Linked DNA regions of Archangium violaceum. The protein of the gene in region 1 binds, or shares a complex with, the protein of each later gene. Links are inferred from orthologs where the notes say so. Each region holds a gene or a part of one and is shown on either strand. Other genes may lie near its edges.

What was found. The genes of interacting proteins can lie anywhere in the genome.
Region 2: the proteins of carA (region 1) and carB are in contact, whole or in part, in a solved structure (PDB 1KEE), measured with the Escherichia coli proteins. The link is inferred for Archangium violaceum from one-to-one orthologs.

The regions. Positions count from the first base shown.
Region 1 is NZ_CP069338.1:9,276,990-9,281,378, reverse strand. Bases 786-3,784 are described here. They hold carA (glutamine-hydrolyzing carbamoyl-phosphate synthase small subunit), read right to left. Parts: upstream 2,845-3,784; coding sequence 1,726-2,844; downstream 786-1,725. Other genes in these bases: JQX13_RS39265 (dihydroorotase), read right to left, coding at 2,844-3,784; JQX13_RS39275 (hypothetical protein), read right to left, coding at 1,028-1,711; JQX13_RS39280 (cytochrome B6), read left to right, coding at 786-966. Outside these bases: more of JQX13_RS39280, read left to right, coding at 1-785; more of JQX13_RS39265, read right to left, coding at 3,785-4,145; JQX13_RS39260 (aspartate carbamoyltransferase catalytic subunit), read right to left, coding at 4,142-4,389. UniProt on the Escherichia coli protein: Small subunit of the glutamine-dependent carbamoyl phosphate synthetase (CPSase).
Region 2 is NZ_CP069338.1:10,282,170-10,286,635, reverse strand. The notes cover bases 1-3,771. They hold carB (carbamoyl-phosphate synthase large subunit), read left to right. Parts: upstream 1-343; coding sequence 344-3,571; downstream 3,572-3,771. Other genes in these bases: JQX13_RS43410 (DUF1552 domain-containing protein), read right to left, coding at 3,652-3,771; JQX13_RS43420 (hypothetical protein), read right to left, coding at 1-188. In the rest of the region: more of JQX13_RS43410, read right to left, coding at 3,772-4,466. UniProt on the Escherichia coli protein: Large subunit of the glutamine-dependent carbamoyl phosphate synthetase (CPSase).

The DNA of each region.
Region 1 (4,389 bases):
CCGCCCGTGCAGACGAAGGTCGTGGACGGCCTGGAGCGCGTGGACGTGGGCTTCGATCTTCCGGATGCCTACCTGCCCGAGTTCCCCCCCGCCCTCTTCGTCACCAACCGCCCCGACCTGGGTGACGTGAGCAAGGGCCAGCTCATCACGCTGCAGAACTTCGAGACGCTCTTCCAGGACGTGCTGACGCCCTTCCAGATGGAGGGCATGCGGCTGCTGCTGCAGAAGACGACCGCCCAGCGCCACAACCTCACCCTGGATCGCTCCACGGCGAAGCCGGTGGAGGGCGTCTCCTGCCTGGATTGCCACGTGAACGGCCACACCACCGGCCAGTTCCACCTCACGCCGGACGTACGGCCCCAGAGCGAGCGCTTCCGCCTGGACACCACCTCGCTGCGAGGCGTCTTCGCGCAGACGCGCTTCGGCTCCAAGCGCACGCTGCGCTCGCTCGAGCAGTTCGTCCAGACGGAGGAGAACTCCGCCTACTTCGACGGCGACATCTCACTGGCCGAGCGCAAGGGAGCGCGTCACTTCACCGACCGCGAGCAGATGGCGATGGGCCACATGCAGAACATCATCGACTTCCCGCCCGCGCCCAAGCTCGACATCCAGGGGAAGCTGGATCGCACCAAGGCCACCGAGTCCGAGGTCCGCGGCGAGGCCGTCTTCAACAAGCACTGCGCCAGCTGCCACCCGGCCCCGTTCTACACGGACAACCTCGCGCATGATCTACGGGTCGAGCGCTTCTACAACCACGTGGGCTCCACGCCCATGGGTGCCAAGGGCCGCGCCGAGGGCCCCATCAAGACGTTCACCCTGCGCGGCATCAAGGACTCGCCGCCCTACCTGCACGACGGTCGGCTGCTCACGCTCGAGGATACGGTGGAGTTCTTCAACCTCGTGCTCCAGTCGCGCATGAGCCAGCAGGAGAAGGCCGACCTCGTCGAGTTCCTGCGCGTGCTGTAGCCGTTGCCTCCGAGCGGCGAGAGAGGGGGGGGCAACCAGGAGTGTTGCCCCCTTCCCCGCGCTAGCTCGCGGAGGCGAGCCAGGGCGTCGTCTGCGAGAAGTCGTAGATGCGCTCGATGGCGATCTGCTTGTAGCGCTCGACCTTCACGGCGCGCCGGGCGCACTCCCAGACGAGCTCCACGGGCGGACGGTCCGGCTCCTTCTTCTTGCGGCGCTTCACCTCGGCCTTGATGGACTTCAGGGCGATGCGAGGGTGGAAGCAGAAGGCCGAGGAGAACAGCAGGTGGCCGGCGAAGGGGATCAGCCGGGCTTCCAGCACGTCGCCCGTCTCGAGCCCCACCATGTGGCGGCGCTCGGTGACGTCGAAATCCTTGCCCGAGAAGAGCTCGCGCAGACGCACCAGCCCCTTGCCCAGCTTGCGCACCTCGAAGAGGCCATGGACCGTCTCCGTGAAGCAACGGAAGGCGTTGGCCTCCTCGGGCGGGGCGCTCTGCAGCCGCAACTGGTACAGCTCCGCCGCGGGCGTCAGCTTGGAGATCGGCGAGACGCGGTCATACAGGTAGTAGTCCAGGAAGGACGCCATCCGGAGCTCGAAGAGCTTGTCGTCCTCGAAGACCTCGCCGGTGAGGCGGAAGTACTCGGCCTTGGCGTCGAGCAGATCCGGCTTGCGCGACTCCTGGCTCCCGAAGGCGATGAGCTGATCGAGATAGGGTTGGTACGACAGCGGCGAAAGAGGGGATTCCATGGGGCTGCGAGATCCTACTCTCCGGCCATCAGCTTCGCGAAACGTGAGAAGAGGTACCGGGCGTCATACGGACCGGGCGAGGCTTCCGGGTGGTATTGCACGCTGAAGGCGCGGGCGTCGGGAATGACCAGGCCCTCCACGGTGCCGTCATTGAGGTTGACGTGGCTCACCACCGCCTTGCCCTTCACGCTCGCATCGTCCACCGCGAAGCCGTGGTTTTGCGAGGTGATTTCGACCTTGCCGGTGGTCAGGTCCTTGACAGGCTGGTTGGCGCCCCGGTGGCCGAACTTCATCTTGTACGTCCGGCCGCCCAATGCGAGGGCGAGGATCTGATGTCCCAGGCAGATGCCGAAGACGGGCACCTTGCCGAGCAGCGAGGCCACCACCTTGTCCGCGCCCTTCACCGCCGCGGGGTCTCCCGGGCCGTTGGCGAGGAAGATGCCGTGGGGCTTCTCGGCGAGCACGGCCTCGGCGGAGGTGCCGGCGGGCACCACCTTCACGCGGCAGCCCACGTCCACCAGGAAGTGGAGCATGGAGCGCTTGAGGCCGTAATCATAGGCCACCACGTCGAAGCGCAGCTCCGGAGCGGGCCGCTCGGGCTCGCCGAGCAGGTTCGGGGTCGGCGTGGTGAAGAGGTAGGGCTCGTGGGTGGACACGCCGGTGGCGAGATCCAACCCCTCCATGCCGCGAGCCGTCCGGGCGCGCTCCACCAGGGCGTTCGGCGAGTGGCCCTCGGTGGAGATGACGCCCATCTGCGCGCCGTGCGTGCGCACGTGCCGCACCAGGCGCCGGGTGTCGATGCCCTCGATGCCGACGATGCCGTGGCGCTTGAGGTAGGCGTCGAGCGTCTCCTGGGCGCGCCAGTTGGAGTGCTGCTCCGAGGAGTTGCGCACCACCATGCCCACGGCGTGGGGCTTCTGCGACTCCTGGTCACCGGGGTTGGCGCCCACGTTGCCCATCTCGGGGTACGCCATGGTGACGATCTGCCCGACGTAGGAGGGATCCGTGAGGATCTCCTGGTAGCCGGTCATGGACGTGTTGAACACCACCTCACCCACCGTCTCGCCGGAGGCGCCAATCGCGCGTCCCTCGAAGGTGGTGCCATCCGCCAATGCCAGCACTGCCCGCTTCATCACCTGGACTCCTTGATGTGACCGTCCTCGAAGACGAGCCGTCCGTCGACCCAAGTCTGGGCGACCCGGCCCGGTAAGCGCCGGCCATGGAAGGGGGTATTCCGGCTGCGGGAGAAGAACCGCGCCGAGTCCACCGTCCACTCCACGTCCGGCTCCACGACCGTGATGTCCGCTGGGGCTCCAGGGGCCAGATGGCCGCCCGGCAGCCCGAATGCTTTCGCCGGCCCGTCCGTCAGCAGGGCCACCGCCCGCTGCAGGCTCAGGGCACCCTCGCGTACCACGGCGAGCGTGAGGCCCAGGGCCGTCTCCAGGCCCACCACGCCATTCCAGGCCTTGTCGAACTCCACCTGCTTCTCCAGCACGCCGTGGGGCGCGTGGTCCGTGGCGATGGCGTCGATGGTGCCGTCGGCGAGGCCCTCGCGCACGGCCTCGATGTCGCGGCGGGTGCGCAGGGGCGGATTCATGCGGGCGTGGGTGTCGTAGGCGCCCACGGCCTCGTCATCCAGGGTGAAGTGGTGCGGGGTGGCCTCGGCGGTGACGCGCAGGCCCCGGCGCTTCGCCTCGCGGATGAGGCGCACGCTGCCCTCGCAGGAGACGTGGGCGACGTGTAGCCGGCCCTTCGTCTCCTCCAGGAGCACCATGTCGCGCGCCACCATGGCCACCTCGGCGGACGGAGGGATGCCGGTGAGGCCCAGGCGCGTGGAGGTGCGGCCCTCGTTCATCACGCCCTTGCCCGAGAGCGTCAGATCCTCCTCGTGCACCATGACGGGGAGATCGAAGAGCTGGGCGTACTGGAGGGCGCGGCGCATGAGGCCGGCGTTCATCACCGGGCGGCCGTCGTCGGTGATGCAGACGCAGCCGGCCGAGACGAGCGCGCCCATCTCCGCCATCTCCTCGCCCTGCAGCCCCTTGGTGATGGCGCCCGCCAGGTACACGTGGCACAGCCGCGCCTCGCGGGCCTTCGCCTTCACGTACTCGGAGACGAGCACGCTGTCGTTGACGGGCTTCGTGTTGGGCATGGCCACCACCGCGGTGAAGCCACCCGCCACCGCCGCCATGCACCCGGTGAGGATCGTCTCCTTGCCCTCCTCGCCCGGCTCGCGCAGGTGCACGTGCAGGTCGATGAAGCCCGGCAGCACCAGCCTGCCCGAGGCCTCCACCACCCGCGCGTCCTGCACCTGCAGCGGCGCCTCGGACACCTCGGCGACGCGGCCGTCACGCACCAGCACATCCCTCACACCGTCCACGCCGTTGCGCGGATCGATGACCCGCCCGCGGCGGAAGAGGATCGTCGAGCTCATCGGCACACCTCCTCCAGGATGGCGCGGCGGACGGCCACCCCGTGCGCCACCTGCTCCAGGATGACACTGCGGGGTCCATCGGCCACGGCGGGGGCGATCTCCACGCCCCGGTTCATGGGGCCGGGGTGCAGCACGAGCGCCTCCGGCTTGAGCCGCTCGGCGCGGGCGGCGTTGAGACCGAACATGCGGGAGAACTCACGCGCCGAGGGGAAGAAGTTCTCGCTCTGCCGCTCCGTCTGCACGC
Region 2 (4,466 bases), 1.0 Mb from region 1 along the record:
GCGCGGCGGCGGCGGGACGGCTTCTGCGCCGCGGGCGTCCCTTCGGCGGCGGCGGGAGCCTGCTCGGCGGCCGGAGCAGCCGGAGCGGGAGCCGGCTCGGCCGCTGGAGCGGCGGGGGCTTCCTGGGCCTCCTGGGCGAGGACGGGAGACGCGGTGGCGAGCAGCAGGACCAGAGACCAGCGACGCATGAAACCTCCGGAAAACAGAGCCCAGACTAGCAGAGGACCCGGCGCCCGGGGCCGATACCCCCTCCCGCCGGGCAGGCTCCATTTCCGCCTCTCCGGCTACCGTTTTCACACGGTTGGTGCAAGCGGGGGCGAACGTTGCTATTGGGCCCCCCTTGATGCCTAAGCGAAATGACATCCGGAAGGTTCTCGTTATCGGCTCGGGCCCGATCGTCATCGGGCAGGCGGTCGAGTTCGACTACTCTGGGACGCAGGCCACCAAGGCGCTGCGCGAGGAGGGCGTCGAAGTCGTCCTCTTGAACAGCAACCCGGCGACGGTCATGACCGACCCGGAGTTCGCGCACCGTACGTACATCGAACCCATCACGGTCGAGGTCGCCGAGCGAATCATCGCTCAGGAGCGCCCGGACTCGATCCTGCCCACCATGGGTGGCCAGACGGCGCTCAATCTGGCCAAGGCGCTCGCGGAGCAGGGCATCCTCGAGAAGCACGGCGTCCGGCTCATCGGCGCCTCGCTGGAGGCCATCAACAAGGCCGAGGACCGGCTGCTCTTCAAGCAGGCCATGGAGCGCATCGGCGTGGCCCTGCCCAAGAGCGGCTACGCCACCACCATGGAGCAGGCCCTCGCGCTGTCCGACGAGATCGGCTTCCCCGCCATCATCCGGCCCTCCTTCACCCTGGGCGGCACCGGCGGCGGCATCGCCTACAACCGCGAGGAGTACGAGGCCATCTGCCGCTCCGGTCTCAAGGCCAGCCCCACCTCCACCATCCTCATCGAGGAGAGCGTCCTCGGCTGGAAGGAGTACGAGCTCGAGGTGGTCCGCGACTCGGCGGACAACGTCATCATCGTCTGCTCCATCGAGAACCTGGACCCCATGGGCGTGCACACCGGTGACTCCATCACCGTGGCCCCGGCCCAGACGCTCACGGACCGCGAGTACCAGCGGCTGCGTGAGGCCTCGATGCGCATCATCCGGGAGATCGGCGTCGACACGGGCGGCTCGAACATCCAGTTCGGCGTCAACCCGCGCGACGGGCGCATCGTGGTCATCGAGATGAACCCGCGCGTGTCGCGCTCCAGCGCGCTGGCCTCGAAGGCCACGGGCTACCCCATCGCCAAGGTGGCCGCGAAGCTGGCCCTGGGCTACACGCTGGACGAGCTGCGCAACGACATCACCCGCGACACCCCGGCGTCCTTCGAGCCCACGCTCGACTACGTCGTGGTGAAGGTGCCGCGCTTCAACTTCGAGAAGTTCCCCCACGCCAACCGCACCCTCAACACCAGCATGCGCGCGGTGGGCGAGGTGATGGCCATTGGCCGCACCTTCCGCGAGGCCTACCTCAAGGCGATGCGCTCCATGGAGTCCGGCCGCACGGGCCTGGAGTCGCCCGAGCTGCCCGAGGAGAAGGAGGAGCGGCGCAAGGTGCTGCGCGACTACGTGCGCGTGCCCCGGCCGGAGCGGCCGCAGTACCTGGTGCAGGCCTTCCGCGAGGGCATGACGGTGGAGGATGTCCACGAGCTCTCCGCCATCGATCCCTGGTTCCTCCGCCACATCCAGGCCCTGGTGCACGAGGCGCGGCAGCTCCAGGAGTTCGGCACGCTGGACAAGGTGCCGGACGAGGTGCTGCGCACGGCCAAGGCGGATGGCTTCTCCGACAAGTACCTGGCGCAGCTGCTGGGCTGCACCGAAGCCGACGTGCGCGCGCGCCGGCACGCCAAGGGCATCCGGCCCGTGTACAAGCGGGTGGACACCTGTGCCGCCGAGTTCGAGGCCTACACGCCGTACCTGTACTCCACCTACGAGGAGGAGGACGAGGCGCCACCCACCGAGCGCCAGAAGGTGCTCATCCTGGGCAGCGGCCCCATCCGGATCGGCCAGGGCATCGAGTTCGACTACTGCTGCGTGCACGCGGCCTTCGCGCTGCGCGATGCCGGGTACGAGACGGTGATGGTCAACTGCAACCCGGAGACGGTGTCCACGGACTACGACACGTCGGACCGCCTGTACTTCGAGCCGCTGACCATCGAGGACGTGCTGGAGGTGGCGCAGCGCGAGAAGCCGGTGGGCGCCATCGTCCAGTTCGGTGGGCAGACGCCGCTGCGCCTGTCCGTGCCGCTGGAGAAGGCCGGGCTGCCGATTCTGGGCACGTCGCCGGACGCCATCGACCGGGCCGAGGACCGTGAGCGCTTCGCGCAGCTGATCGAGAAGCTGGGGCTGAAGCAGCCGGAGAACGGCGTGGCGCGCAGCCACGAGGAGGCCTACCGCGTGGCCGAGCGCATCGGCTATCCGGTGATGGTGCGGCCCTCGTACGTGCTGGGCGGCCGGGCGATGGAAGTGGTCTACGACCAGCAGAGCCTGGAGCGCTACATGCGCGAGGCGGTGAGCGCGTCGCCGGAGCACCCGGTGCTGATCGATCGCTTCCTCAAGGACGCCATCGAGGTGGACCTGGACCTGGTGGCGGACAAGACGGGCGCGGTGCTGGTGGGCGGGGTGTTGGAGCACGTGGAGGAGGCGGGTGTGCACTCGGGTGACGCGGCGTGCACGCTGCCGCCGCACTCGCTGTCGCCGGACCTGGTGGAGCGCATGAAGGATCAGGCCATGGCCCTGGCGAAGGAGCTGGGCGTGGTGGGCCTGATGAACGTGCAGTTCGCCATCCAGGGGAAGACGATCTACGTGCTGGAGGTGAACCCGCGCGCGAGCCGCACGGTGCCGTTCATCTCGAAGGCCACGGGCGTGGCGCTGGCGAAGCTGGCGTCGCTGTGCATGGTGGGCAAGACGCTGGCGGAGCTGGGGGCCACGCAGGAGCCCGAGTTCCGGCACGTGGCGGTGAAGGAGTCCGTGTTCCCGTTCGCGCGCTTCGCCGGGGTGGACGTCATCCTCGGGCCCGAGATGAAGTCGACGGGCGAGGTGATGGGCATCGCGGATGACTTCCCGTCGGCCTTCGCCAAGAGCCAGCAGGCGGCGGGCGTGAAGCTGCCGAGGAGCGGCAAGGTCTTCATCTCGGTGAAGAACGACGACAAGCCGGCGGTGGTGGACCTGGCGCGGCGGCTGCGGGCGCTGGGCTTCACCCTGGTGGCGACGAGCGGCACGCACCAGTACCTGACGACGAAGGGCATCCAGACGGAGAAGGTGCTGAAGGTGACCGAGGGCCGTCCGCACATCGTGGACAAGATCGTCGACGGGCAGATCGTGTTGGTGATCAACTCGACGTTCGGCAAGCAGGAGATCGCGGACAGCTTCTCCATCCGGCGCGAGTCGCTGATGCACGGCGTGCCGTACTACACGACGGTGCAGGCGGCGCGGATGGCGGTGGGAGCGCTGGAGGCGCTGCTGCGCAAGGAGCAGACGGTGCGTCCGCTCCAGGACTACCTGGCGAAGAAGTAGGAACCCCCCATCCCTCCCTCTCCCCCTGGGAGAGGGTCGGGGTGAGGGTATGCGGACCCCGGGCTGCCCCAACAGGCAGCTCAGGCCTTGATGGCGGTGCACTCGGTGTCGCTGTATCCCGAGTCACCGCCCACCGAGGCCACACCGGTGCCCACGGCCTTGAGGCAGGTGAGCAGGACGTTGCTGGTGTTCTCCTTGCTGGTGGAGCGCACGTGGACGCCGGGGGACTTCAGGTACCCGCCGGCGCGTCCGGCCACCAGGATGGGATAGTCGGTGGTGGAGTGGGCGTAACCCTCGGCCACGTCCGAGGTGAGGAGCAGACAGCTGTTGTCGAGCAGGTTGCCCCCGGCCTCCGGGGTCGCCTTCAGTCGCTCCAACAGATAGGCGAACTGCTTCACCACCCACACCACCGAAGCATGCACCTGGTCCTGGGCGCTGGGGTCCGGGTCGTGGGTGAGGTCGTGGTTCCCCCGGCTCTGGCCCAGCATGTGGAACACCGTGGCGCAGACTCCGCCGGAGAACATGTAACTGGCCACGCGGGTGAGATCGCACGCCCAGGCCAGGACGAGCAGATCCGACATGGTCTTGGACACCTGCTCCAGTGGCTCCTTCCCGCCCGAGTCCCGATTCGTCTGGGTAACGGGCTGGGGCTGGGTGCAGGCCTGGGTGTATTGCGGAGGCAGGGCGAGGATCTGCTGTCTGAGCTCGCTGATGGAGGTGAGGTGCGCGTCCAGGCGGGCGCGGTCCGTGCTGCCCAGCCTGACCTGGAGCCGTTTCGCGTCCTCGCGCACCGCGTCCAGCACACTGGCGCGCAGGGCGGCGCGCGGATCCACCTGGGGCTCGGGAGCCGGCGAGAAGCCGCTGAAGAGCCGAGTGAAGAGGGCCGCCGGGTTGT